Solitalea lacus: one gene and its partner. The protein of the gene in region 1 interacts with the protein of each later gene in a pairwise test. Links are inferred from orthologs where the notes say so. Each region holds a gene or a part of one and is shown on either strand. Other genes may lie near its edges.

What was found.
Region 2: the proteins of tsaE (region 1) and rlmB interact in binary tests that used the Escherichia coli proteins (3 or more experiments, as listed by UniProt). The link is inferred for Solitalea lacus from one-to-one orthologs.

Annotation. Positions count from the first base shown.
Region 1 is NZ_CP091740.1:559,147-574,325, reverse strand. The notes cover bases 4,188-6,904. They hold tsaE (tRNA (adenosine(37)-N6)-threonylcarbamoyltransferase complex ATPase subunit type 1 TsaE), read right to left. Parts: upstream 5,905-6,904; coding sequence 5,470-5,904; downstream 4,188-5,469. Other genes in these bases: L2B55_RS02390 (sensor histidine kinase), read right to left, coding at 5,959-6,904; L2B55_RS02400 (alanine dehydrogenase), read right to left, coding at 4,188-5,331. Outside these bases: T9SS response regulator signal transducer PorX, read left to right, coding at 1-1,230; L2B55_RS02415 (DUF2911 domain-containing protein), read right to left, coding at 1,297-2,151; L2B55_RS02410 (aminotransferase class I/II-fold pyridoxal phosphate-dependent enzyme), read left to right, coding at 2,342-3,406; L2B55_RS02405 (M15 family metallopeptidase), read right to left, coding at 3,389-4,087; more of L2B55_RS02400, read right to left, coding at 4,105-4,187; more of L2B55_RS02390, read right to left, coding at 6,905-7,149; gltX (glutamate--tRNA ligase), read left to right, coding at 7,363-8,880; L2B55_RS02380 (N-acetylmuramoyl-L-alanine amidase), read left to right, coding at 9,016-9,834; L2B55_RS02375 (YceI family protein), read left to right, coding at 10,354-10,950; L2B55_RS02370 (helix-turn-helix domain-containing protein), read right to left, coding at 11,004-11,249; L2B55_RS02365 (response regulator transcription factor), read right to left, coding at 11,579-12,271; L2B55_RS02360 (sensor histidine kinase), read right to left, coding at 12,289-14,088; L2B55_RS02355 (hypothetical protein), read left to right, coding at 14,222-14,956; L2B55_RS02350 (DUF3127 domain-containing protein), read right to left, coding at 15,038-15,179. UniProt on the Escherichia coli protein: Required for the formation of a threonylcarbamoyl group on adenosine at position 37 (t(6)A37) in tRNAs that read codons beginning with adenine.
Region 2 is NZ_CP091740.1:2,421,451-2,436,647, forward strand. What follows is about bases 12,463-15,197. They hold rlmB (23S rRNA (guanosine(2251)-2'-O)-methyltransferase RlmB), read left to right. Parts: upstream 12,463-13,318; coding sequence 13,319-14,077; downstream 14,078-15,197. Other genes in these bases: dnaB (replicative DNA helicase), read right to left, coding at 12,463-12,964; L2B55_RS10345 (mannose-1-phosphate guanylyltransferase), read right to left, coding at 14,138-15,197. Also shown: L2B55_RS10275 (hypothetical protein), read right to left, coding at 90-440; L2B55_RS10280 (lipid A deacylase LpxR family protein), read left to right, coding at 781-1,779; L2B55_RS10285 (Rieske (2Fe-2S) protein), read right to left, coding at 1,776-2,141; L2B55_RS10290 (TIGR00266 family protein), read left to right, coding at 2,284-3,069; L2B55_RS10295 (aldose 1-epimerase family protein), read left to right, coding at 3,062-3,967; L2B55_RS10300 (citrate synthase), read left to right, coding at 4,162-5,448; L2B55_RS10305 (NupC/NupG family nucleoside CNT transporter), read right to left, coding at 5,793-7,055; L2B55_RS10310 (bifunctional nuclease family protein), read right to left, coding at 7,123-7,725; L2B55_RS10315 (electron transfer flavoprotein subunit alpha/FixB family protein), read right to left, coding at 7,813-8,790; L2B55_RS10320 (electron transfer flavoprotein subunit beta/FixA family protein), read right to left, coding at 8,871-9,608; L2B55_RS10325 (tetratricopeptide repeat protein), read left to right, coding at 9,731-10,066; chrA (chromate efflux transporter), read left to right, coding at 10,111-11,316; more of dnaB, read right to left, coding at 11,381-12,462. UniProt on the Escherichia coli protein: Specifically methylates the ribose of guanosine 2251 in 23S rRNA.

The DNA of each region.
Region 1 (15,179 bases):
CCTAAGCAAATACTGCTTACCATTAAAAAAATACTCGACAACAAACGCTTAATCGGAGAAAAAACGGCATCCGCCTATCAACAGGATTTTCGTAACCTTCTCATGACCTTAAATGACAATTTAAATTATGAGGAGTGGGTTGATGTGTATAAAAAACTTATTTACTGGGAGCTTGAACTGCAAAACCTGGAAGACCAGGGCATGCATGAAATTTTAACCCAACAGAAGCGTGAGGCCAACATGCAGTTCTGTAAATTTGTAGAGAAGAACTATATTAAATGGCTCAACGATCCGGAAAATGCCCCTACCCAATCGCACCAGCTCTTACGAACTAAGGTATTTCCTTTTATAGACAATACACCCACATTTTTTGTATTGATCGATAATTTGCGTTATGACCAATGGAAAATTATTAGTCCGATAGTGAGTGAATACTTTAGGATTGAGAGCGAAGAAACGTACTTCAGTATTTTGCCAACAGCTACCCAATATGCTCGAAATGCTATTTTCTCGGGATTATTGCCAATGGAAATGGAAAAAAGGCATCCTAATTTGTGGCAAAATGACGAAGATGAAGGCGGCAAAAATCTTTATGAAGAAGAGTTTTTGAGTGAGCAGTTCAAACGTTTACGTCGTGATGTAAAGTTTACCTACACTAAGGTTTTAAACTTTGAACAAGGAAAAGATCTTGTTGACAATATTCATACTTTAATTAATAATCCATTTAACGTAATCGTGTACAATTTTGTGGATATGCTTTCGCATGCGCGCACAGAAATGGAGATTATTCGCGAACTGGCATCAGATGAAAAAGCTTATCGTTCATTAACCTTATCGTGGTTTGAAAACTCACCGCTTTTTGAGGCATTGAAAAAGCTGGCACAAAAGAACATTCGCTTAATTATCACTACCGACCACGGAACAATACGGGTAAAAACACCAAGTAAAGTAATTGGCGATCGTAATACCAATACCAATCTTCGTTATAAACAAGGTAAAAACCTAGCGTTTGAGCCCAAAGAGGTTTTTCACGTTAAAAACCCTGCAGATGCCCACTTACCAAAAGTAAATGTTAGCCAAAGTTTTATTTTCGCCAAGGAAGATGAATATTTTATCTACCCTAATAATTATAATCAGTTTGTGAATTATTATAACAATACATTTCAACATGGGGGTATTTCTCTGGAAGAGATGATTATTCCGTTTGTGGTGCTGAGTCCAAAGGGATAATTAGATTATCATCACACAAAAAAGGAGTCCAGAACATTATCGAGACTCCTTTTTTTAATAGTTTAATTATTTTCCACTTTTCGCTTGTGCAATTAACTTATCATTAAGTGCTACATAATCATTATTGTTGGCCTTTGCAGCAACAGATTTTGATTGTTCTGCAGTAGCAATTGCTCCTTTATAATCCTTCATCTTATACTGAATTTTGGCTTTCAGATGCATAACCCAAAAGGCATCAGGCTGTTGTTTTACTGCCTCATCGGCCCAGGTTAAAGCTTGTTTCAAGTCACGATTGGTGTCAAAATAGTAAGATGCCGCCTGGAAATAAGGTTTTTTATCACCTTTCATTGCCTCATCAATTGAAGCCATGATCTTACTATCTATCTCGGCAGTTACAGTAAAATATACCTCAACATTATCCCACATAAGATCAATGTCAGCAGTATTAGCGGTCATATTATCAACCGTCATGGTGAAGGTTTCGACACTAAATGGCAGTTTACGGGTTTTGGCTTTGAATCGAACCACATCCTCTTCTTGCTTATAACCATCAACACCCCAGTTTTTTAAACCTTTATTGATGATTATTTCCCAGTCGCCTTCAGACGGAATGGTGTAAAGAACATATTCACCTGCTGAAATAGCCATGCCATTAATTTTCACATCTTCACCAAATTTAATTTTTGTTGCCGCATTGGCTCCTGTTCTCCACAGTTTACCATAAGGAACTAAATCACCGAAGACTTTACGACCCTTGATGCCAGGGCGAGAATAGGTGAGCTCGATTGACGATAAAGCAAAATCCTGTTTAATAGTTTGAGTAGGGCTTGGCGCAGGCATTTTAACACCTTGAGCCATAGTAGTTGCGCCAGTCATTGCAATAGCAATGGCTGCCAACATAGTAAATAGCGTTTTTCTCATGATGATAGCTTTGATTAGTGGTTCTAAGTTAAGAAAGTCTGTAGTATTAGCAGTTATTATTTTTGTTACTTGGACAATCAATCTTTTGCCCAACCAAGAGACTTTCAAAATCCGATTATAGGTGCTTATATTTTTTCAACTGAATGAATTTTGGTTGTTTCAAAGGCCTCATGTTATTATCTTCGGAAACATGCATAGCCCGCTTAACATAACTGCTCACAATGGCCGAACTGTATTACTAAACAACGAAGAGTTTCTTGTTTTTGCAGGAACTTCATATTTAGGAATTGCACAGAATGCTGATTTTAGAAGTTATTTACTTGAAGGCTTTGAACGATACGGCACCAATTATGGTAGCTCCAGAAGAGGAAACATAATTCTTCCAATTTTTGAGCAAACAGAGAGCTACCTGGCTCGTTTAATCGGCAGTGAATCAGCTGTCACCCTATCTTCAGGCATGCTCGCCGGTCAGTTACTGCTTAAACAATTTGAAGAGCATGCTCATTTATTTATTGCCCCCGGAATACATCCTGCTCTGAAACCTCAGAACTATCACTCTCGGTCTCATTCTTATGAACAATGGACAACACATGTTTTAGAAGAGCTCCATAGGCACAAATTCCCTGAAGCCGTAATCTTTTTAGATACAATAAATATTCTTCATGCAAAGCGATATGATCTTAGCTGGTTAAGCCAACTTCCAACAGACCTAAAACTAATAGTAGTCATCGATGACTCGCATGGATTTGGCTTACTTGGAGAAAAAGGGGAAGGTCATTGGCCTAAATTACCTCAGAAAGCTAACATTGAGCTTATAATGGTTACTTCAATGGGGAAAGCTCTTGGTGTCCCAGCTGGACTAATTGCAGGCACAACTGATCGCATAAATAAAATTAGAGCTGAAGGGATTTTCGGGGCAAGCTCACCTCCTATTCCGGCTTACTTACATGCCTTTATAAAGAGTGAAAAAATTTACACTAGTCAACGCAAGACATTAACCCACCTGACAGAATTATTCAGAATTTTAACTGAACCTATCAGAGATAAATTTATCTCCGAGGATTTGCCGGTCTTTTATATTGAAAACACTTCTGTTGCACCACAACTGCTGACAGACAAAATTATCATCTCTTCATTTCCATATCCAACTCTTCAAAGTAAATTGATAACCCGGGTAGTACTTAACAGCTGCCACACTGAGGAAGATGTTAAATTTTTAGCCAGTCACTTAAATATTTTACTGAAACCTTTGTAGGTCTTCAAAACTTATATCTGTCAACTCAAAGTCCTTCCAGCCATTAAAATCATAATGCCACCATTCTTCCTTATAAACTGTAAAACCGTTTTTTGACATAATTTCTTTAAGCATTTCCCGGTTTTTAAGCACTTTCTTCGAGAGGTTTTTATATTCCGAATGGGCCTTTTCAGTAAAATCGTCAAATGGTGTTGGCATTTTTAGCTCTTTGCCAGTCTTTAAGTTGATAACTGTCAGGTCGACGGCGCACCCTCGATTATGCCTTGAGCCTTTCCAAGGGGCAGCCACAAAGACTGAATCTTTTTGTTTTTCGTAAAAAGCAACCGTTACAGTATAAGGGCGATATGCATCAAAAACTTTCAACCCCAAACCTTTGCTACCCAGCTCCCTCTGAACATTTTGCAAGGCTTTTGCTACCGGTAAACGAGCAAATGCTGCAGCAGTGCTATACATCTTCTCTCCCATAAAGTTATTGGCAGATGCATAACGTATATCGAGTGCAATATTGGGAATAACTTTTTTCAAGTCTATTAAGGCTTTGTTCGAATCAATTTTCAACTCCTGTTTATACAAAACAGTATCTGCAACAACTTTCAACCCATATTTATTAGGCTGAACAGATTGACTGTACACACTTCCTAACCCTATGGAGAATAATGTAAGTAAAAGCTTAAATTTCATAGGCCTAACGTAAACAGTTACACTTGTGCAGCAACAAGCAGGTCCAGATCTTTAAATGGCAGGTTAAACTGCTCTCCTAAATATTTGTTGGTCAAATGTCCTTGATAAATATATACGCCATGACGTACACCTGCTTTATTCCACAGCATATTCTTTATACCTCCATGATCGCCAATATCTGTTAAAATAGGAGTAAAGATATTGGTAAGTGCATAGGACGCCGTGCGTGCAACCCTTGATGCAATATTAGGAACACCATAGTGAATCACGTTATTCTTGAGGAAAACCGGATTGTCATGATTGGTAACATGCGAGGTTTCAAAACATCCACCCTGGTCAATACTTACATCAATAACTATTGAATCAGCCGGCATTTGAGCCACCATCTCCTCGCTTACCACACAAGGCACTGAACCGTTTTTAGCTCTGATTGCTCCAATAGCCACATCGCAAGTTTTTAATGCCTTAAGCAGTACCTTAGGTTGAATAACAGAAGTAAACACCCTTTGGTTCAAACTACTTAGTAAACGGCGCAAGCGATACAATGAGTCATCAAATACTTTTACTTCGCAACCCAAAGCCAATGCCGCACGAGCTGCAAATTCTCCAACAGTTCCTGCGCCCAAAATTACAACCTCAGTTGATGGAATTCCGGTAACACCGCCAAACATCATACCCTTACCATGTTTGCTATTGCTCAAATACTCAGCAGCAATTAAAATAGCTGTGTTCCCCACAATTTCACTCATGGAACGAACTACCATAAAGCTTCCGTCTTCGTCTTTCAAATATTCATATCCCAGCGCTGTAAGTTTTTTATTCATCAACGCTTTGATAGTTTCATCTTTCAGACTTGCTAGGTTTAGAGCTGAAATCAGAGTTTGCCCTGGCTTCATTAGCTCAATTTCAGCCATTGAAGGCGGCGCCACTTTCATTAGAATGTCCGACTGAAACAATGCCGTTCGATCATAGATGATTTTGGCTCCGGCATCGCTGTATTTCTTATCAGAAAAACGAGCACCTTCTCCAGCGCCTGCTTCTACATGTACCTCATGCCCATTACTTACCAGAACCTCAACTGAAGAGGGAGTAATAGCAATGCGCTTTTCCTGAAAAGAGGTTTCACGAGGAATGGCAATAACAAGTTCCTGTTTTTTATGTTTCGGTTTTTGTAACGATTCCTGAGGTTGCATTAATGCCTGTTTTGCAACTTCACTAAATCCTTGCATGGCTGTAGAACTCATTAACTATCTTTTGATTAAAATGCCTTAATTTTCAAAAATAACAAATTATAAGATGCGATGAGTTTCGTAAATTAAGAATTTAGATTTAAGCCCATAGTTAGTTCGCTCAGTGATGAAGTCAAACCAATTTCGGCTATATTAAATAGTGTGTTTAATAAAACTTAATTCCCTTGCTCCATTTTCCATCTCGGTGATAACCACCTCCGTGTAGTTTTCCGGCAACAGGTTAGGAATTTTTGAGGGCCACTCAACAAAACAGTAATTACCGCTATAAAAATATTCTTCATATCCCATATCAAGCGCTTCCATTTCATTTTTTAGCCGGTAAAAGTCGAAATGATAAACTACAGAATGATCTGCGTCATACTGATTAACCAATGAAAACGTAGGACTCGAAACTATTTCTTCAACTCCTAATTCTTTACAAACTTCTTTGATAAATGTAGTTTTTCCGGCTCCTAAGTCTCCATTAAAAATAATTACCCTGTCAGCACCTGCAAAAACTATCAGTTGTTGGGCAGCATCAGGCAAGGCGTTTATATTATCGATTTTAATTGATTGTGATTGCAGCATTAGTGTTGAACGGCTAAATTTCTTGCATCAAAAATAAAAAACCTTAGGTTAAAGTTAAGCTACCTTCTTCCCTGCATTTAATATCACCCTGAAAGTGGTGCCTTTGCCAAGCTCTGAATCCTTAACAAACACCTGGCCTTTATGATAATTTTCAACAATGCGTCGGGTTAGCGATAATCCAAGTCCCCATCCACGTTTGCGAGTAGTGTATCCAGGCTGGAATACGGTTTCAAATTTAGACTTTGGAATACCCGTTCCGGTATCTGTCACATCTATGTAAACGTGAGTTTTGTTTTGAGAAACGTTGAGTGATATCTTCCCTTCATTTGTTCCGATGGCATTAACAGCATTCTTACACAAATTCTCAATTACCCATTCAAAAAGAGGCACACTTAATTCGGCCTCTATCGAATCTCCGTTTACTTCAAACTTGATTTTCTTAGTAATCCGCTTCTCAAGGTAGTTAATAAAATTGCGCACCACTTCTTTTACGTTATGTTTTTCTAAAACTGGCGCTGAACCTATTTTAGAGAAACGTTCGGCAATAATTTCAAGACGCATGACATCATTCTCCATTTCATCCAGTAATTCTGCATCCTTATGACCATATTTTTCTTTCAAAATTTCAATCCATGCCATTATTGAAGAAATAGGAGTACCCAGCTGATGTGCCGTTTCTTTAGCCATTCCAACCCAAACCTGGTTTTGTTCAGAACGCCGAGAAGAACTAAAAGCAAGGTAAGCCAGGATTAAGAACACTGTTATACCGGATAACTGCCGATATGGATAATATTTCAATGAAGTCAACAACTGCGAATCTTTATAATATACAAAGAGTTGCTCTCCAGTGGCAATCTTTATGTTTATAGGGGGGTGTTGATCCTTCATGACTTCCAATTGTTCACGAAAATATAAAGGATCATATGTGCGCGACTTATCATTTGGGTTATTTGTTTTAGTACTATCCAGTTCTTTATACGCAAGAATCTTGTCCTCCGAATCAGCAAGAATTGCAGGAATTTGAGCGTATTTGTTTTGAACATCAGTTAAAAAATCAAGAAAGTGCTCATCATCAACCTCGCTTTTAAGCTTCGTACTAAATGCCCATAACTCTGCATTCCTTCGCTCGCTTTCAGCCATCATACTCACCAAATAATTTGTATAAACAAGTGAAATAGCACCTATGGAAAGTGCGAAAATCAATAGCAATAACTTCCAGCGTCTTTTCTGACTATAAAGATCCATTCTCATTCATGCCAAATTACAAAACCTGCGTGAAGTACAACTTAAAAACAGCAATTTTTAATTGACGTATCAACTATTTCTTTATTCAAATGCTATAATTACAATTTGCACCTCTTTGTAAAACGCCAACATGATAATTTACGGTATATTTGCCACCAGTTTGAAACCGAAAGGCAGGCCTATCTGCATATGTCTTTCACCTCATAAAAATTTATGGCAAATAAAGTAAGAGTTCGTTTTGCGCCAAGTCCAACAGGAGGCTTGCACCTAGGCGGAGTGCGCACGGTTTTGTTTAATTATTTATTCGCCAAACATCATGGTGGCGATTTCATATTACGCATTGAAGACACTGACCAAACCCGTTATGTAGAGGGAGCAGAAGAATATATTGTTGAATGCTTAAAATGGTGTGGTTTGAATCCCGATGAAAGTCCTCAAGTTGGAGGCCCATTTGCACCATACCGCCAAAGCGAACGCAAACCTATCTATCGCCAATATGCCGAGCAATTAATAAATGCAGGCTTTGCATACTATGCCTTTGATACTACGGATGAGCTTACAGCTAAAAGGGAAACTATTCCAAATTTCCAGTATGGCCATGAATTCCGGAATCAAATGCGCAACTCACTTTCACTTTCTCCAAGTGAAGTTGCTTCTCTCATTGAGCAAGGCGTACCACATGTGATACGAATTAAAATGCCAGCAAATGAGACTGTAACTTTCAATGATATGATCAGGGGAGAAGTGAGTTTCGATACAAATTTGGTTGACGATAAAGTATTATTAAAAGCAGATGGAATGCCGACGTACCACCTTGCTGTTGTGGTTGATGATTATTTAATGAAGATATCACATGCATTTAGAGGAGAGGAGTGGTTGCCATCTGCTCCAGTGCATATTTTACTTTGGAAATATTTAGGATGGGAATCAGAAATGCCTTTATGGGCACATTTACCGTTGATTTTAAAACCTGATGGGAATGGTAAACTGAGTAAACGTGATGGTGACCGTTTAGGATTCCCCGTTTACGCCATGAACTGGACCGACCCTAAATCGGGCGATTTGACTAAAGGTTTTAGAGAGTTGGGTTTCCTTCCTGAAGCATTTATCAACCTTTTGGTAATGCTTGGTTGGAATGATGGCACAGACCAAGAGCTTTTCTCATTAAATGAAATGATTGAGAAATTCTCCATTGAACGCGTTGCAAAAGCCGGCGCTAAATTCGACTTTGAAAAAGCCAAATGGTTCAATGCTGAGTGGATTAAGAAAGCCGATACAACGGAATTAAGACCTTATTTTCAACAAATATTAAATTCCAATGGAGTCCCTGTTACCAATGTTGATTACCTGGATAAAGTAACTGCACTTGTAAAAGACCGTTGCGTGTTATTGCCCGATTTTTGGCAGCAGGCCTCTTTCTTCTTCCGTCGCCCGCATACTTTAGAATTGGACGGCATTAAACCTAAATGGACTGATGAAAAAACAGGGTTCTTCAACTCGTTAATTACAGTTTTTGCGCAGGCTCCATCATGGAACGCAACCGATTTAGAAAACGATTTTAAAGCCTTAGGAACTGAAAAAGGTCTGAAAATTGGTGAGATTATGCTTCCATTGCGCATTATGCTTGTTGGAGGAAAGTTTGGCCCGGCAGTTTTTGATATTGCCGAATTGATTGGAAAGGAAGAAACCATTGAGCGTATTAATTTGGCGCTTGCACAAATTAATAACTAACGTACTCAATCTATACGAAAAAGAGGTCCCTGAAAGTTTATACTTTCGGGGATTTCTTTTTTCACTTGGCTTAATTTCATTTCGAGAACTTGTAATTGACCAGCTTAATTCCTTTCTTACACTAACTTTGATTCCATGAACATAAAACTTAACTCTTTATTTCTTACGATTTCAATACTCTTTGCAGTTACCTCCTGTTCTCCAAATCCGTTTGCAGCTAGTGAAAAAACGTATAAACAAAAACTGAAAACATATATTAAAACCTTAAAACAAATGGAACCAACAGCATTGGACTCTGTTGCTTCATCAGACTGGGTGGCCACGGTAAACTTCAATATGCGCAAGCCTAACTTTGTTATTTTACACCATACAGCACAAGATTCATTAAAACAGACTTTAAAAACCTTTACACTAACCAAAACGCAGGTTAGTGCACACTATGTAGTTGGCAGGAATGGGAAAGTGGTACACATGCTTAATGACTACCTTCGTGCATGGCATGCTGGCAATTCAAAATGGGGAACCTGTACGGACATCAATTCTAACTCTATTGGCATTGAACTGGATAATAATGGTAAAGAGGCATTTACCGATGCCCAAATTAATAGTTTACTGTTTTTATTGGGCAAGCTGAAAAAAGATTATAACATTCCGGCTACCAACTTTATTGGACATGCAGATATCGCCCCTACTCGTAAACCAGATCCAAGCGAACTATTTCCTTGGAAAAAATTAGCAGATAAAGGTTATGGCCTATGGTACAGCACTCCGCTTGATACCGTTCCTTGTAACTTTAATGCTCAAGAGGCTTTAAGAATCATTGGTTATGATACCCGCGATTTAAATGCGGCTATTATTGCGTTTAAGCGACACTTTATACAAACCGATTTAAGTCCTGCACTTACCGATTCGACCAAAATGATCTTGAATAATTTGTATAAGCAGTACCAATAGTACAAAAGCTTTAACTATTACAAATGCACAAAAAACAGGCCGTCTAAAAGCCAGTCTGTTTTTTGTGCATTTTTTTTATATCTCTTTATCTCAAACTGACAGAAACAAGAGATCTTTCCATTGCCTCATTTGTCACATTTTAGCTACCAAACAGCACAACCGAAGATATACGCAATACTCGAGCTCCTTTGCCGTTTATTTTTTTGAATTTTCTACAATGAATAAAATTTTCTAATGTTATGCATTTTCAAAAATCACAGCATTATTACATCAACTTAACATTTAAATAATGAAGAGGTTGGATATTTGTAATGTTCAAAAAAGGAAAAAACTTTTCTTCATATACATTGGATTGGATGACCGGCCGGCTGGGAAGTAGGCCGGTTTTTTTATGTTCATTTTTATCTGCACAAGCAATTAACCCAGTTGGCCTCAACTGCACATTAACCATGATTTAGGTCATGAAAATATTAGTAAAAACTTAGCCTATTTGCGTAATAATAAATAATTGAAAGTTATATGCGTAAGTTTTTACTTTTATTCTTTGTAGTATTTTCAATAGGCTCTACAAAAGCAATTGCACAACAATCAACCTATAAGCTGGCTGAAAAGGAAAGCAAAATTTTTATCCATGGTACTTCAAGTGTTCACGATTGGACAGCCCTGTGTGATCAACGTTTGGGTTCGGTTTCTTTGACAATAGAAAAAAACCGTCTTAAGTCTTTGCAAACATTTAGCTTGAGTATAAAAGCTAAATCTATTCGTAGCATCGACGAAAAAGGGGCCTATTATGATGATGTAATGGACGGAAGGATTTGGAAAGCACTTGAAATAGATAAATTCAGCGATATTACCATCAGTCTTAAACAAATAAAAGCAATAAAACCTGTCGCTGATAAAGCAGAAGTTGATGTTATTGCTTTAGTAACTATTCACGGGGTAAAGAAAGAAGTACCTGTAAAAATAGTGGTTGAGACAATTGGATCATCTATAAAAGTTAGTGGTAAAAAGCAGATTAAAATGCTTGATTATGGCGTACAACCACCAACGATTCTACTCGAATTCTTAAAAACGGGGAATGAAATAATAATTGATTTTGAACTGTTTTTTAAATAATACTTGCAAAAGCTATTGTTAAAGATGGAGGGGAATGATTTCCCCTTTATCTTTTAAATTTTAATACAATTGAACAAGCCCGCCATAGAGATATCAAGCGTATAACAAATTAATCGAAGTGTTTTTACTGAAAGATGCTGTTTGCCGGTTTCAACGCGGGCAATATTAATACCTGTGAGGTCATAAAAATCTTTCTGACTAAGTTGTTTCATCTCTCTTGCTCTTTTTATTTCCAGCGCAATCCGAAGCCTGAATTTGGCATCGGTATTTTCCAAATAATCAAAATTAGTGTTGAGCATAAGAGATAGTTGGGATTTAGCATCCAAATTATGCTTATCGCAGTTATAATACAAATTATGTTTAAACTTCAAATAACCAACAAGCTAATTATCAATATCTTAAAAATAAATACCGACTTTTTTGTCAGTTTGTAAAAATATTTTCCCAATCACCATTATAACTCCATAGATTTGATCTAGATTGATTTTTGAATAATTAAGTTACAATCTTCCCCCCATCTGCTTATAACAACATAGACAATTAAACAGTATCTCAAGAGGTTGTCGTTCCTTACAACCTCTTTTTTCATCAAGATAATCTTTACGTTTTAATGTGAAAGAAAAAGAGATTAATAAATCAACTTATAACCTCTTCCATGTACGTTGATAATCTCAATAGAATCATCAGACTTCAGCAACTTTCTGAGTTTGCTAATATAAACGTCCATACTACGTGCATTGAAATAATTATCACTTCCCCAAATTGAAACCAGGGCTTGTTCACGGCTGAGCACATCGTTTTTATGCTTACATAGTAAATGCAGCAACTCTGACTCCTTTGCTGATAGTTTCAGCGCCTGGTATCCATTATGGATTTCCTGAGTAACAGGGTCAAATAACATTGAGCCAACTTTATATTGCTCAGGAAGTTTTTCTTCTTCGGATTGAAGATTACTGCGCTTGAGAAGGGCATTAATGCGGAGAAGTAATTCTTCAATGCGAAATGGCTTGGTTATATAATCGTCACCACCAATGTTAAACCCCTGAATTTTATCCTCTAACATTGATTTGGCAGTAGCAAAAATAATAGGCACACGATCATTTAATTCCCTTATCTCTTTACCTAAAGTGAAGCCGTCCTTTTTAGGCATCATTACATCCAAAATACAGACGTCATAATGGTTAAATTTTTGAAATGTTTCCAATGCTTGTTCCCCATCAACACACAGGGTTACATTATAACCTCCTTTTAATTGAAGGTACTCTTGCAAAATCATACCCAAATTTGGATCATCCTCAACTAACAATACTCTTTTGCCCATATTTTTAAAATCAAAGCTTAATTCAATGTAAAACTTAGTTCAAAAGTACTGCCCTTTTGAGGTTCACTTTTAACCGATATATTTCCTTTTAACAATTTAATTATTGAATACACATAATTTAAGCCCAAACCGAAACCCTTCACATTGTGCAAATTTCCTGTATGAGCCCGGTAAAATTGATCGAACACGCGACTTTGTTGCTCACGTGTCATGCCTATTCCATTGTCTGTAACTCTAATGAGCAATAAGTCACCTAAATTTTGAGTAGCAATAATAATTTTAGGATCCACTGCTGAATATTTAAGGGCATTGTCCAGCAAATTAAAAATCACATTATTAAGGTGTAATTCATCTCCCAAAATAACAGATTCAGTTGCTTGAAAATCGAAATTTATTTGTGCATTTCGTCTTCTAAATTGAAGATCCATGCTATCCGCCACCGCTGAAATGAGATCATGCATCACAACAGGTTTCCTATCTAGCCTTAGATCACTTTTTTCCAAACGGGCAAGACTCAACACCCGCTCAACATAACTACTCAATCGAAGGTTCTCATCATAAATAATACCTGCGTATCTGCTTACCATAGTTTTATCGGCAGCCATTTGTTCATCCCGCAAAGCTTCACTTGCCAACATAATAGTAGCAACCGGAGTTTTAAACTCATGGGTCATATTGTTAATAAAATCGCTTTTCATTTCAGAAAGCTTCTTTTGCCTCAACAACGCAGCTATTGTTACTCCAAAGCAGGCCATAATTACTAAAACAATTAATGAAGAAGCGATGATTATTACTCCCATTTTTTCCATAATAAAATCAGCCTTATCAGGGAACACTACAGTTAATATCCCAGCATTATGCAACACATCCTGTGGGAATAATGTAGTTTGAAAACAATTGTCTTTGCCTTGCAATGTATTCTGTTTAGTTGAAACTGTTTTATAGACAACCTTACTACTATCATTCGTTAATGAAAACTGAAAATCAAGATCAACTCCTGCTTGTTTAAACCCATTTTTTAACAATGAATCAATCTCATGAGGCTTAACTCTGTCCAACAAGGAGCGCTTTTGCACATCAGCCTCTGCAGCAATTCTCTCAAAAACCTCAATCCTTTTTTTAAACCTTGAAACTGAATCAATCCAGGCTCTTACTAATTTATCTTTTTCAACATCTTCTGGTTCATCAACTGTGGAAATTCGTTGTTCAATTCTTAGTTCATGTTGATTTCGAAAATTAGGAGGCATTGGAGGGTGTGGCGGAATATTTTGACTATGAAAAAGGATAATACTGGTATCAATCTTTCCCTCTGGACCAACCCTAACAATTACACGACGCTGTTTATCCGTTAAGACCTTAAACTTTGAGGCAGCGTTTCTCCATCTTTTCGGGTGAGTATAAATCATTTCATCACCTTGTGGTGTAAAAACCATTACCCTTGGGCTATTGAATAAAGAGTCCTTTCTCACCCACTCAGCAGGTTCCGGTGCAAATGATCTAACTATCTTTACCTCTTCAACACTCTTATGATGTTTTATTCTTTTATGCTTCTTTTCTTTGGGAGGAGGAGGAGGCAACTTTAATGCAGAGTCTTTCTCAATCTTTATAATTGGATTTATCCTGGTTTTTATAATTTGAAGAACTTCACCTTTTTCAAGTTTTGCTGCTACCGTTTGTAAAACCGTATTTACTGACTGATCAAACAACTGGGATTTAAGCCGGTAGGAATCATACAAGAAATAACCTTGCATGCACAAAAGCCCTACTAACCCCAAGCCAATGGCAATTACTGTAAATACAAACCCTTTCTTTTTCATAAGAGACTTTATTGATAACACAAAACTAATCAGCAAATTACAGCTACAATAACATTTAACACTTTTTAACATCGCTTTAACAAATTTTCACCATTCACCACCTTACATTTGACAAATAGACACTTACAAAGCGATGAGAAAGACATTATTAATTGCAAGCTTGGCCGCCATCAGCATTGCTGCTTACGCTCAGGAAAAGGAACCCAAGAAAAATGTAGTTTATCGAAAAATTGAAATTAAAGGAAACGACACGATTGTTGACGTAACTAAGAAATATGATCAATTAACCGAAGCAGAACGTAAAGAACTGGATAAGCTTAAAGAATTCGAATTTGGCCCTAACCACCAAAGAATTAAAGTTGTAAAAAAACTGGATAGTGCTAAAATTGCGCAACTTAAAAAAGAAGGCAAATACATTGAAAAAAGTGACACAGAAGTCATCATTTTAAATGATGGTGATCATGGAGTTGTTTCTTGGGCGCCCAAAGGAAAAACCTTTGAAAGAAAACTCTCAACTACTGATAGTGCTGGACGTAAAAAAGTAATTGTGATGCACATAGATGGAGACAGGGAGATTGATGAAGAGGTAATCATTACAAGGCACCCTCCCTTGCCACCACCTCCAGGTGAGCATAGAATGATGTTCCGTAAACGTCTTTCTCCTGATTATAACCTAAATTTCTTATTACCGGCAAAGGGTTCAATACAAGTTCTGGTTAAAGATGAAGATGGAAAAGAGATTCATAAGGAAACTGTACCTAATTTCAATGGCAATTACAATAAAACTATTGAGTTAAAGCCCGGCAAATACACTTTGAGTGTAAGTCAGAAAGGCAAACAGCTACTTAGCTACGCATTCGAAAAGTAACTTCTCTTCGTATAATAATAATGAAAGCCATTCCTGAGTAGTCGGAATGGCTTTTTATTTCTTGGTTAATGTTTTTGTTAGTTAGAATGGAAGATCGTCAGCTTCACCCGCGTCACTTGACAAATCAGGAGGAACAAATGATGGCATCTCATCAACCGGAGCCCCGGCAGCTGCACCAGTTAAAATGTTTACTCTCCAAATTTGAAGTGTATTAAAATAATCG
Region 2 (15,197 bases), 1.9 Mb from region 1 along the record:
ATTAATTTTATATAGCCCTAAGATTAGGGCTATAAACAAGCTAATTGAATTGATATCGTTTAGGTCAAATACCATTTTTAGTTATCAAATTAAAACGATGAAAGACCACAATCTGGAGGGCAGATTTTAATCGGTGGATCAATTCCTCCATCTTCTTCATCAAAAGCTATTTCACGTTTAGCACTTTGTGGTAATACATCAGCTCCGGCTTCATTATAGCCCACTAAAAATAATTGCACCTGATTTTTCTCATCTTCTGCAAAATACGCTCTGATACCTTTACACTCAGGGTTACTTAATATTTTTTGTACGGATTCTGAACTGAAATCTATTGAATTTGGCATTTTAACGCCGTTAACATGTTTTAATGCATTGTTACGGTAATTGTCCACCATTTTCTTTGCCTGCTCCAGTGAAAGCTTTTTGTTTTGTGTTTTCATTTTTAGTATTGATTTTTTGATACAACAAAAATATAAATCAATAATTAACTATTTTTACTTTGATTCAAAATGCGTACAAGTACGGGTTAAATTTGAGTAGTTATACGTAAATATCTGGGTATTTATACTCACGATTTTCTATTGAATAATTTTCAACTTTACGGTATCAAAAACAAGATTCCATTTCAATTAACAAAGAAATAATCTCTTTATCCCCCTTCTGCCTGAATTTAGCTAGGTAAAAACTAACTAACCACGTTAAAAAAATAAACGCTGAACTTGGCCGTTTCAGCGTTTTTTTGTTGCTTTATGCCTTCATTTTCAAATTCATATAATAAAATTGAATCGATCTATATTCTTCTGGGCATGTGTGCTTTTTTTATTCTTTTTTGAACAGAATATATTCGCTCAAAAAATTAAGCAGTTTCATTATCAATTAAGCGGCAAAACCGATAATGATTCCTATGCTTTTACTGGAGGTGATCGTTATTATTCAAATGGATTATTCATCTCTTTACGCAAAGCAATAAATTCAGAAAACAAAAGCTGGTCGCCAAATACTGCAAAGAAAATTTATGGAATTGAGTTAGGGCATGAAATTTATATGTCTAATGTTTCGCAACGTGGATATTATCAAGAAGATCTTATTGACAGACCTTATGCGGGTTATATTTATATAAATGGTTTATGGGCAATTCATTATATAAATGAATCTTCCTTACAATTTTCAGGTGCAGTAGGTATAATTGGCCCTTCAACCAAAGTAGATCAGCTTCAAAGTTGGACGCATAATGCATTTGGTTATTATCATCCAATGGGTTGGGAGCATCAAATCGAAGATTTATGGGGGATTAATCTCAGTATTAATTATCGTAGAATGCTATTAAATAATAAGGCAGGCAAGCGTTTTTTTGATGCATCTATAATTGGCAAGGGTGATTTAGGAACTTTCTTTTCAGGGGCATCTGCTAGTGGAATTATTCGGCTAGGTAAATTGGAAAAAGCCTTTAATAGCTGTGTGTTTAATGCCAAACCAACTAATAGCAAGAATGCATCAATTAATGAGCGTGATCATGAATGGGCCTTTTACTTGCAGCCATCCTTTAATTACGTTGCATATAATGCAACAATACAAGGCGGTATGTTTTCTACTCAATTTTCGTCTGAAGAAATTGTGAAACCTATTCAGCCTTGGTATTTTGGTCAGCAAGTAGGTTTTATGTATTCCCAAAATCGTTGGGGAGTAGATTTATCCTACAACTTTAAATCGAAAGAAACAAAGCATGCTGTTAAAACCAATCAATACGGTTCATTCAAACTACTTTATTTCTTTAATTAAAGTAGTTTAAACCAATTTAGTGGATTGATCATTGACAAAGGAAGTTCAATATAAATCTGGTCGTTAATGCTTTTCAGATTGTAGGTGCGGACACAATCTCCTTGATCAACTGAACCTCGTCCTGTAATTAAGTCGAAAGTATGCCTATGAACCGGGCAGACTAGCTTATCATTTTCAATCCAGCCAGAACTTAAATTTCCTCCGGCATGTGGACAATTGTTTTGAACGCCATAAAATGAATTTCCTTTTTTAATCAGGCAAAATTTGCGTCCTTGAATTTGGGCAAATCCAACATGATATAAGCCATTTGAATCAGCAGGCCTCCAGGCAACACTATCTAATTTATACCATTTTAAAGCCATGAAATTTTTACCATTATAAAATTTTACTTCCGATAAGTTATGGTATTTTTATCAAAAAAAATCGACCCTGAAAGTTACTTTATTAGGATTGAATTTATAGAAAATCAAACAATAAACTTATTCAGATACAAATTAAACACTAATGAAAAGCAATCATGAAATTGATTTTCGCATTTATGGCGAAGAATTACAATGTGTAGAAGTTGAGCTTGATCCACAAGAAACGGTTGTTGCCGAATCAGGAAGTTTTATGATGATGGATCAAGAAATTCAAATGCAAACCATCTTTGGAGATGGTAGTCAGCAAAATACAGGTTTTATGGGTAAGCTTTTTTCGGCAGGAAAACGCTTACTAACTGGTGAAAGTTTGTTTATGACTGCCTTTACCAATCAGGGTATAAATAAAAGGCACGTAACATTTGCTGCACCTTATCCAGGAAGAATTATTCCAATGGATTTGCATCAGTTAGGAGGGAGTTTAATTTGTCAGAAAGATGCTTTTTTATGTGCTGCAAAAGGCGTTTCAATTGGAATAGAGTTTCAACGTAAGCTAGGGACTGGTTTATTCGGTGGAGAAGGATTCATCATGGAAAAACTGGAAGGTGATGGATTGGCTTTCGTGCATGCCGGGGGCATGGTGGTAGAAAGAGAGCTCCATCCAGGTGAAGTTTTAAAAGTAGACACAGGATGTATTGTAGCATTTACTAATACAGTAGATTATGATATTCAGTTTGTTGGCGGAATTAAAAATTCATTATTTGGAGGTGAAGGGTTGTTTTTTGCCACTCTACGCGGGCCAGGTAAAGTTTGGATTCAGTCATTGCCAATTTCTCGTCTGGCTGGAAGAATTCTTTCAATGGCAACAGGTCCAAGAAAAGAAGAAGGAAGTATTTTGGGTGGTCTAGGTAATTTAATTGACGGTGACTAAATCAATTCAATTGGATACTGTACCTACAAACCAAATGCATATTCTCGAAAACAATTTTCTATCCATTAAGGTTAATAGCAAGGGTGCAGAAATAAATAGTATCTATAATAAGCAAACTAAGTTGGAGTATTTATGGCAGGCTGGGGAAGCTTGGGCTAAACACGCTCCTATATTGTTTCCAATTGTTGGCAAGCTAAAAAATGATACTTATCAAATTAATGGTAAAAGTTATGAACTAACTCAACATGGCTTTGCCCGCGATTTGAATTTCGAATTAATCAAGCAAACCGAAAATGAGCTTATTTTTGGCTTGAACAGTTCGGATCAAACAATCAATAAATATCCGTTCAATTTTAACCTCGAAATAATTTATCGCTTAATCGAAAACATACTCGAAGTTGAAGTTAAGGTAACTAATACAGGTAATGAACAAATGTTTTTTTCAGTAGGTTTCCACCCGGCATTTAAAGTTCCAATAGAACCTCATTTACGCTATGATGATTATTATTTGGAGTTTAAGGAAAAAGAAAATATTGATCGATGGTCAATAGTAGGAGGGTTGATTGGTGAACCTTATAGTAAGGTTTTACAAAATGAAAATCATTTGCCTTTAAATTATTCTCTGTTTAATGAGGATGCCTTAGTGTTTAAATCACTAAAATCCTCAAAAATTACCTTAAAGAGCGATAAATCGGTTAATGGATTGGCGTTTTTCTTCAATAATTTTCCGTTTTTCGGAATTTGGGCAAAAAAGAATGCTGATTTTGTTTGTTTAGAACCCTGGCACGGCATTGCTGATGCAGTTGAGTCTAATCAACAGTTGAAAAATAAGGAAGGCATACGTTCATTAGCTCGTAATGAGGAATTTAGCTGTGGTTACCAAGTTGCAACTTTTTAAAATTCTTCATTGTTTAAATTAAAAATGTCATTATTTTTTAAAATATTTCAAAGAAAAGTACATTTATTTTTAAATCTGTCTTAATTAATTAAATTTGGACTTCCATAAAAACCCGTTCAAGATAATTCACAGAAAATCTATTATTGCGGGTTGTTTATGGCTTCCTTACAATCAAATAGATTTTCACAAACGTTATGTCAGAAGTAGCAGAACTTAAATTAGGAGACAAAACGTACCAGCTTCCAGTTATTACCGGTACGGAAAATGAAAAAGCCATTGATATTACCAAATTAAGAGATCTTAGCACTCATATCACTTTAGATTCGGGCTACAAAAACACAGGGGCCACTAAAAGTGCTATCACTTTTTTAGATGGTGAAGAAGGTATCTTACGTTATCGTGGTTATCCAATTGAACAGCTTGCCGAAAAGTCTTCTTTTTTGGAGGTTGCGTACTTGCTAATATATGGAGAGCTTCCTACCAAAAAGCAACTAGAAGAAGTAGCTTATGCTATTAGTCGTCATACATTGATTCATGAAGACATGAAGAAGTTTTTTGATGGTTATCCATCAAAAACACATCCAATGGGCCAATTAGTTTCTTTGGTTTGTTCTTTATCTTCATTCTATCCTGAGTCATTAAATCCAAATCCATCTAAAGATGAGATTGAATTAACTATGTTAAAATTGGTAGCTAAAATGCCTACCATTGTTTCATGGATTTTCAAAAAAGCAATTGGCCATCCATTGATGTACCCTCAAAATAAGTTTGACTATGTGTCAAATTTCTTATACATGACTTTCGGTCATCGTACTGAGGAATACCAAATGGACCCTGTGTTGGTTGATGCCATGAACAAATTGTTGATTTTACATGCTGATCATGAGCAGAACTGTTCAACTTCAACTGTTCGTATAGTTGGTTCATCAGATTGTAATCTATATGCTTCTGTTTCAGCAGGTATTGCTGCACTATGGGGACCGTTACATGGTGGGGCTAACCAAGCTGTAATTGAAATGCTTGAATTGATTAAAAACGACGGTGGTGATGTTGATAAATGGGTTGCTAAAGCAAAAGATAAAAATGATCCATTCCGATTAATGGGCTTTGGTCACCGTGTTTATAAAAACTTCGATCCTCGTGCAAAAATCATCAAGAAAACCTGTGATGATGTATTGGGTAAATTAGGTATAAACGATCCAGTATTAGATATTGCTAAGAAACTTGAAGAAGTTGCTTTAAATGATGAGTACTTCATCAGTCGTAAGCTTTATCCTAATGTTGATTTCTATTCAGGTATTATTTACCGTGCAATGGGCTTCCCTACGGACATGTTTACAGTATTGTTTGCTTTAGGTCGTTTACCAGGTTGGATTGCACAGTGGAAAGAAATGCGTGAAAATAAAGAACCTATAGGTCGTCCACGTCAAATTTATGTTGGTCATACAACTAGAGAATATATTCCGATTGAGAAGCGATAATTTTAAATCGTATCTGTAAAAAGAGAACGCCTTCCCTAAAACACACTGTAGGGAAGGCGTTCTCTTTTTATTAAACTTATAACCAGAAACAAGAAACTGAACGAGATATATTGCATGATGAATATCACGTGGCCAAGGTTATAACGGTCACTTCTGAAATAAATTAACTTTAAAACGAAGGCACAGAGAGGTATCAATAAGAAAATAAGGTGTTTAGGCTTTTTACAAATGCAGGTCAAATTGATTTCATAATTTTTTCTTGGCTGTGATTTTCTTTTGCCACTAATCACCCCTCCCTTTAATGCCGTGTTGGCACTATCAATTTTTACAACCTGTTTTCACGGCTACATTAAGATTCCGGCAATAGTGGCTGATAGGTAGGAAGCCAGTGTGCCACATAATAAGGCTTTCAGACCTAATTTAGCTAAATCAGCTCTGCGTTCTGGAATCAAAGCACCAATTCCGCCAATCTGCATCCCTACACTGCTAAAGTTTGCAAAACCACAAATAGCAATACTTACAATCATTAAGCCTTTTTCGGTTACAATAGGAACAGATTTATTGGTAAGATTTAGAAATGCAACAAACTCATTAATAGTAATTTTTTGGCCGAGAAGTGTCGCTACATTATCCACATCTGCAGCCGGAACGCCCATGGCCCATGCAAAAGGGTAGAATATCTTACTGAATATATAATTAAGTGTTAGGTTGAAATCAGGGTTAAAAAGATGACCAATTGAAATCAATACTGCATCTAGCAAAGCAATTATTGCAATAAAACCAATCAACATCGCAATAACATTCATAGCGATTTTAAACCCATCTGCAGCTCCATGCGATATAGCATCAATTACATTCGAGTAACTGCTTTTTACCTCAAGTTTAACCTTTCCTAGGGTTTGACTTTCTTCAGTTTCAGGAAAAACAATTTTAGAAATCACCAAAGCTCCAGGAGCCGCCATTAAACTTGCCGTAATGAGCTTAGGAGCTAGGTCCATTCCTGCTTGTGCTCCCATTTTTGCGTAAACTACCAAAATTCCACCTGCAATACAAGCCAAACTGCCACTCATACTGGCTAAAAGTTCACTATTAGTCATTGTTTTTAGGTAAGGACGAATCATTACTTGGGCTTCAACCTGGCCAACAAAAGCACTCGCAACATTACTTAATGCTTCAGCACCACTCACTCGCATAATATAGTTCATGGCCTTTGCTATAATTGAAACAATTCGTTGCATTATACCAAAGTGATATAAAACTGCAACAAGAGCGCACACCAATATTATAGTTGCAGTAACATTAAAGGCAAAAACAAATCCTCCTGAAGTATAGTTCCCGATAGTTCCATTACCTTTATCTACTGCCAAGCCCCCATAAACAAAAGAAGCACCTTGAAATGCAAAGTGCTCGATTTTAGCCATTCCTTTTCCTAGCATTTCAAAAAACTGCCTAACCAATGTTATCCTGAATACTAAAACGGCAATAAAAAATTGAAGGAAAAAACCGCTTAAAACAACGCGATAATTTATTTTTTGACGATTATTTGAAACTAAAAAAGCAATGCCCAAAATAAGGACAACACCTAATAATCCGGTAAATCTACCCATATTTAAGCATCTGTATTCTTGAAATAGAAATATGCAACTAAATAGATAAAATCGATCAAATAGGAAGTTATGAAGCTTTTCTACGGCTTAATTCATCACGTATTTTGGCGGCTTTTTCATAGGCTTCTTCTTCCAAAGCTGCTTTCAGCTGTACTTTTAACTCATCATCTGAAAGTGAGGCATAACTGCTAACACCTGAAGTGGGTACAGATTGAGTATCTTCTTTGCCTTCCACATTTTCCAAAAAGACAAATTCATTACCTTCAATTAATATACCTGCTTGTGATAGGATAAATTCATAAGTGTAGATCGGGCAATTAAATCTAACTGCAAGGGCAATTGCATCAGACGTTCGGGCATCAACTTCCAACGTTCTTTTTCCATCAAAACAAATAAGTTTAGCATAAAAAATACCGTCAACAAGGTTATAAATAATAACTTCTTGAATTTGAATACCAAACGACAACGCAAATGATTTAAATAAATCATGAGTAAGCGGTCGGGTAGGGGTCATTTTTTCGATTTCAATGGCAATTGCTTGCGCTTCAAAGCCGCCAATTATTATTGGTAACCGACGTCGTCCATTAACTTCACCCATAACCAAGGCATAGGCACCCGATTGTGTTTGGCTATACGATAATCCTACAATATCTAGCTTTATCTTCTTCATTAAATGTAAAAAATGTCGTTTGGTATTTATAACCAAACGACATGCTAATATAGGATTTAGAAATCGAAAACGGGTAAAATATTTACTTTAAGCCGTTTCCTTATACTTTTTAATTGCTTCTATTAACTTTGGAACAACTTCAAATGCATCGCCAACTATACCATAATCAGCCACTTTAAAGAATGGAGCTTCAGGATCTTTATTAATTACCACAATAACTTTTGATGAGCTTACTCCGGCCAAATGCTGAATGGCTCCTGAAATGCCAATGGCAATGTATAAGTTTGGACTAATTGCAATACCTGTTTGACCCACGTGCTCAGAATGCGGACGCCATCCGGCATCTGATACTGGTTTAGAACATGCAGTAGCAGCACCAAGCAAATTAGCAAGTTCTTCAATCATTCCCCAGTTTTCAGGTCCTTTTAATCCACGTCCGGCTGAAACTACTAGTTCTGCGTCAGGTAACGAAATTTTGTCAGAAGCCCTTACAATGTCTTTAATCATTACACTATAGTCATTTTCTGAAGTTGAAGCTTCAAATGCTTGCACAGCAGCAGATTCAGGACGTTCTACAACTTTGAATGAATTTGGAACCAATGAGATGATTTTAACATCGGAACTTAACTCTACGTTTGCAAATGCCTTTCCTGAGAATGCAGTTTTCTTAACAGTAAATTTGTTATCACTTAAAACAGGTAATTCAACAGCACCATCAACTAAACCTGCTTCAAGTTTAACAGCTACACGAGGAGCTAATCCTTTACCTGAAAAGCTAGCCGCAAGAACCACAACTTTAGAACCCTCGGCCTTTGCTGCTTGGGCAATAATAGAAGCGTAGGCTTGGTTAACAAAGCTTTTTAACTTTTGATTGTTTATCGATAATACTTTTTGAGCACCGTATTTTCCTAACTCAGCCAATACACTATCAGCTACGTCTCCAATTGATAATGCTGTTAAGCTGGTTCCTAACTGATTAGCTACTTCTTTGGCATAAGAAACTACTTCATAGGTTGATTTTTTGAATTTGCCTTCGGCATTTTCAACATATACTAATACTGACATGATTTTAAACTAGAATTTTAGATTTGGATTGAGATTGCATAGATGATCGAACTATCATCTCTAATCTCGCTTCTTATATGTTATATAACTTTTGCCTCATTATGTAATGCTTCAACTAATTTTTCAGCATCAGTTGCATCAATCATTTTAACCTGGCCGCGGGGGGCAGGAGTACTGTATGATTTAACTTCAGCAACTTTAGCAATCTCAACCGGCTCAACCACGGCCAAAGGTTTAGTACGTGCCGACATAATACCACGCATATTTGGAATTTTTGGTTCTGCTACTCCTTCTGCACAACTTGCAATAAACGGAACTGGAGCTTCAATTATTTCTTTTCCTCCTTCAATTTCACGTTCAATAGTGGCTGTATTTCCATTTAAATCTATTTTTTTAATAATAGAAATAGATGGAATTGATAAAAACTCACCAACCATAGCGGCCACTTGTGAGCCATTATAGTCGATTGATTCCCGGCCGGTTAGGATGAAGTCATAACCACCATCCTTCGCAACATTAGCAATTTGTTTTGCCACAAAATACGCATCACGAGGTGCCGCATTCACTCGAATAGCATCATCAGCTCCAATTGCCAGTGCCTTTCGAATTGTTGGCTCAGTAGAGGAGTCACCAACGTTAATTACAGTTATTGATCCTTTACCGCCTTCACATAATTCAATTGCACGTGCAAGAGCAATTTCATCATACGGATTGATGATGTATTGTACTCCAGCAGTATTGAATTGTGTATTGTTGTCCGTAAAAGCTATTTTTGTTGTTGTGTCCGGAACGTTACTTATACAAACTAGTACTTTCATAAAATTAATTGATTGAATTAAAAAAAACTTATGCATGCATACAAATATATAAAGCAAATTGTATTTTACTAATTTTGCATGCATTGATTTTGTAAAAATACCTAAAACCCTAAATTCTCAAAATGCAAATTTCTCGTTTGGAGCAATTACAACGTTTTTTAGAAAATGAGCCTAATGATTCATTTTTAAAATATGCAATCGCAACTGAATATTTAAAGTTAAATAATACAGATCTAGCTCTACAATATTTTACCGAATTAGTAAATACCGATGAAAACTACGTAGGTACTTATTACCATTTGGGCAAACTTTATGAAAAGCTCTTAAGAAAAGACGATGCAGAGGTAACATACAAAAAAGGATTAATAATTGCCAGAAAAGCAGGCAATTTTCACGCTGCATCAGAACTTCAACAAGCACTAAATTCAGTTTTGGGTTTAGATTATGAAGATGAATAGGCTATAAACAAGGAACTTACTTCTATTTATTAAAATATAATACGTTGACGGCTAAACAGTTTCTTTTTTTAGGTGATGTAATAAAATATACCTTAACTGCTTTTGGTGGACCTCAAGCCCACATAGCCATTATGCTAAAAGAGTTTGTGGAGAAAAGAAATTACTTAAGCGAACAAGAACTTCTTGAACTTAATGCGTTGTGTCAGGTTTTGCCAGGACCTGCTTCAACACAAACTATTACCGCTATTGGATATAAAATAGGAGGGTTATGGTTTGCCATATTAACCTTTTTAATTTGGCTATTACCATCGGCTTTGATGATGGCAATAGCAGCCATATTATTTGTTTCCTATTCCTCAAAAATTGAAATACCAAAATTATTACAGGTAATAGAGCCTATGGCTTTAGGTTTTGTAGCCTACGCAGCTTTTATTTTTGCATCAAAGGTTATTAAAAGCAAGCTTACATTTACTTTAGCTGCAGTAGCTTTTACATGTTCCATGTTACTTAAAAATCCTTTTGTTTTTCCATTCATGTTCCCTGTTTTGGTTCTATTTGGAGGCTATATAACTTCACGAATTAATACAGACGATGAAGAACGTGATTTAAGCGAAAAACTGGTAATTAATGTTAATAAGAATAAGGTAGCCTATTTCTTTGGAATCTTGATATTCTTTGCCTTGATGGGGGCAATAATTAACAGAACGTCTTTTTTTAGCTTACCTGTTCGTTTATTTGAGAACTTTTATCGGAACGGCATCATAATTTTTGGTGGCGGACAAGTATTGATACCTTATATGTATACTGAGTTTGTTGAGTTAAAGAAATACCTCACCACACAGGAATTTTTGTCGGGATATGCATTACAACAAATCATCCCAGGACCGGTATTTTCATTCAGTTCCTTTTTGGGTGGTATGGCTATGAAAAATTCGGGAATAATGGGGCAACTACTTGGTAGTTTTGCTGCGGTATTAGGTATCAATTTGCCTGGATTGATTTTGATCTTATTTATTGTTCCCTTTTGGAATGACTTAAAAAAGATTACCCGAGTAAAGAACTCAATGGCTGGTGTTAACGCTGTTTCTGTTGGATTCGTTATTGCAGCCTTCTTTTTATTAGCCAAGCCTATTGATATCAATTATTTCTCTGTAGCAATAATTGTAGTTACCTTCACATTATTACGGTTTACTAAAATTCCTGCTGCAATAATCATGCTTTCGGGATTATTAATAGGATTATTTCTATAAATATAATTATTGTAAAAAAGCCTTTGAATAGGGTTCAAAGGCTTTTTTTATATTTTTTTACTTATTAAAAAGGTGCAAAATCATCACCTCCTTCATCAAATTCATTCATTTTTGATGGGCGGATAATAAAGTTTTGTGGACGTTCGTCATCAAAGCCGGCAGAAGGAGAGAGGCCAGCAGAGGCACTTAGGTTATTTACATCAAAACTGCTGAAATCAAAATTATCCGGATCTAAATCCTGGTACTTAATGTATTTTCCAACAAATTTTAAAGGAACATTTTCCAATGAACCGTTACGGTGTTTAGCAATAATTACCTCAGCAACACCTGCAGTTGAACGACCGCTCTCATCCTGAGTGAATCCATAATACTCCGGACGATATAAGAAAAGTACCATATCGGCATCCTGCTCAATGGAACCCGATTCACGTAAGTCGGAAAGCATTGGCTTTTTATCTCCTCCACGGGTTTCTACCGCACGGCTTAACTGAGAAAGTGCAATAACCGGAACACTCAGCTCTTTAGCAATTCCTTTTAATGCCCTTGAAATACCACTAATTTCCTGTTCACGGTTACCTTTAGCATCACCAGAGCCATGCATAAGCTGAAGATAATCGATTACGATCATTTCAATCCCGTATTGCTGTTTCATACGGCGAACCTTTGCTCGTAACTCAAAAACATTTAGGGCTGGAGTATCATCAATATAGATTGGGGCTTCAGCTAGTTTACCCACTTTAGAGTGCAATTGTTGCCACTCATGCGGAGCGAGATTACCTTTTTTAAGTTTTTCAGCCTCAATCTCGGCCTCTCCGGCAATTAAACGGTTAACCAACTGCACAGATGACATCTCAAGGGAAAAAACTGCGACTGGAAAATTAAAGCCTACAGATGCATTTCTAACTGCACTTAAGATAAACGCGGTTTTACCCATGGCCGGACGAGCCGCGATAATTACCAAATCAGAACGCTGCCAGCCGGAGGTTACTCGGTCTAATGCCGTAAAACCTGAAGGAACACCTGTCAATCCATCAGTTTTATCTTTCAGTTTTTCAATTTCCAGCACTGCCTTTTTTACCAAGTCCGACATGTTTTCGGCATTTCGGCGCAAATTTCCTTCTGTAATTTTGAACAGGTCACTTTCCGCTTTATCCAATAGCTCGAAAATATCAGTGGTGTCCTCATAAGCCATATTCACCGTTTCTGTTGAAATTTGAATAAGCTGGCGTTGAAGATACTTTTGAGCAATAATACGGGCGTGAAACTCAATATTGGCAGCTGAAGCTACCCGATTGGTTAATTCAGTTATGTAAAAGGCACCACCCACCATTTCTAAATCACCACTTTTACGTAACTGATTGGTCACCGTTAAAATATCTACAGGCGAAGACTCGCTGTAGAGGTCCATAATGGCTTTAAATATTTTTTGATGGGAATCTTTATAGAAAATTTCAGGACGAAGGAATTCGATAACTGACGTTAAAGCATTCTTTTCAATCATTATCGACCCTAAAACGGCTTCTTCAAGTTCAACGGCTTGAGGCTGCAATTTACCACCTATTAATGTTTGGGGCATTTTACGAGCCGTAGTACGCCTATCGGATTTACTTCTCGAATTTCCGTTTGTTTCAAAATTATCTAAACTCATACTTAATTACACGAAGGTAGTTTTAACGGTTGTGGCGACAAATATATTTACTTATCTCCTTTCATACAGTTCAAATTTTTAAACAGCCAAATCCGTAATCTTAAATCTAATTGAAAACGAGCAATATAGAACTGTGGACTTATTAACATAAATTGTTGGTAAATGAATTAAATGTTAACAATACCGTCTCTGTTTGTCTAAAAATCAACTTTTTAGTATTTTCAAGAGCTATGTTGATAACTATTTTAATGTGGAAAACCTTTGTGTATGCATAGTATCGAGGCTAAAATTGTTTAAAATTTAAATGGCAGATATTCAGAGAATAAAATAATTGATTCGTAGTTTTGCGATTCCATGAGAAATTTTGGCATAGTTAAAAAAGAAACCAACGAGTTAATATTTGGCATTCGGGCTGTAATTGAAGCAATTACGGCAGGTAAAGAAATTGAAAGTTTATTCATACAGAAGGGCCTAGCGGGTAATCTCTATGCAGAGTTACGATTAGTCATTGCTGAATATGATGTCCCGTTCCAGTTTGTACCTATTGAAAAGCTTAATCGCTTAACCACCAAGAATCACCAGGGTGTTGTCGCATTTATTTCACCTATAAGTTACCAAAAAACAGAGCAAATCGTCCCTGAAATATATGCTCAAGGGAAAACGCCTCTCTTACTTATTCTTGATAGGGTAACGGATGTACGAAATTTTGGCGCAATTGTTCGAACAGCTGAATGTTTGGGAGTTGATGCGGTAATTGTCCCTGCACGAGGTTCGGCTCAAGTAAATCCCGATGCAATTAAAACTTCAGCAGGAGCATTATTCAGAGTGCCAATTTGCCGTGAAATGAAATTGAAAGAAACACTTGAGTTTTTAAAAGATTCAGGACTTCAATTAGTTGCTTGTACAGAAAAAACCGATAATTTATTGACAGAAGTTGACTACACGGGTCCAACGGCAATAATAATGGGTTCAGAAGAAGATGGAATATCACCTGAATATATGAAATATTGTGATGCAAGGGCTAAAATTCCAATGTTGGGAGAAATTGCTTCGCTAAATGTTTCCGTTTCAGCTGGTATAATTTTGTACGAAGCAGTCAGACAAAGAAAATAATTTTGATATATAAATGATGAATTATAAATGGTTTCAATCATCTATAATTCATCATTTAATTTAAAGGTACTTTTCTCCGTAATTTTGCTTTACGTCAGCCACTATCTGTTTTATTTCCTGTTCTTCGCTTTTTTTGCAAATCATTAGTACGTCGTCTGACTCAACTATGATATAACCGTCCAAGCCTTGTAAAATCACCAGCTTATTAGCATCAGTTCTTACAATACAGTTGGCTGAATCATACATCATTACCTTATCTGTATCAATTACAACATTTCCAACGTAATCCTTTTCTTGCTTAACTTCATAAACCGAGGCCCATGTTCCCAAATCACTCCATCCAAAATCACTTGGTCGAACATATACATTGTCAGCCTTCTCCATTACACCATAATCAATTGAAATATTTTTACAACGCATATACGCTGTTTTTATAAAGTCAGTTTCTTTGGATGTGTTGTAAAAGATTTTACCCTCAGTAAAAATCTCGTTCATTTCGGGCAAATATTTATGGAAAGCATTTAAAATTGTTGGGGCATTCCAAACAAAGATGCCAGCATTCCACAAAAAGTCGCCACTGGTTAAAAATGTTTTAGCGAGTTCTAAATCTGGTTTTTCTGTAAAGGTTTTGACCTTAAAGAAAGTATTCTCTATAGATTTATTAGTATGCTGAATGTAACCATATCCGGTATCAGGGCGGCTTGGGACTATACCCAGGGTTATCAGAAACGGATTTTCGGCAGTAAGTTCTATTGATTCACGAATAATTTGCTTAAAGTTTTCTTCTTGTAAGATTAAATGATCAGAAGGTGCAACAACAATACTAGCCTTAGGGTTTTTTTTAGCTATTTTATGGCAAGCATAAGCAATACAAGGTGCGGTGTTACGCATTACCGGTTCACCTAAAATATTTTCATTTTTGATATCAGAAAGCTGCTCTTTAACAATTTCTCTATAGCTTTCATTAGTAACAATAAAAATATTGTCAACCGGACAGATTTCTTTAAAACGCTCAAATGTTTGTTGTATTAACGTTTTACCGGTTCCCAGTATATCAATAAATTGCTTTGGAAAATTAGTTCTGCTTACTGGCCAAAAACGACTACCCACACCGCCGGCC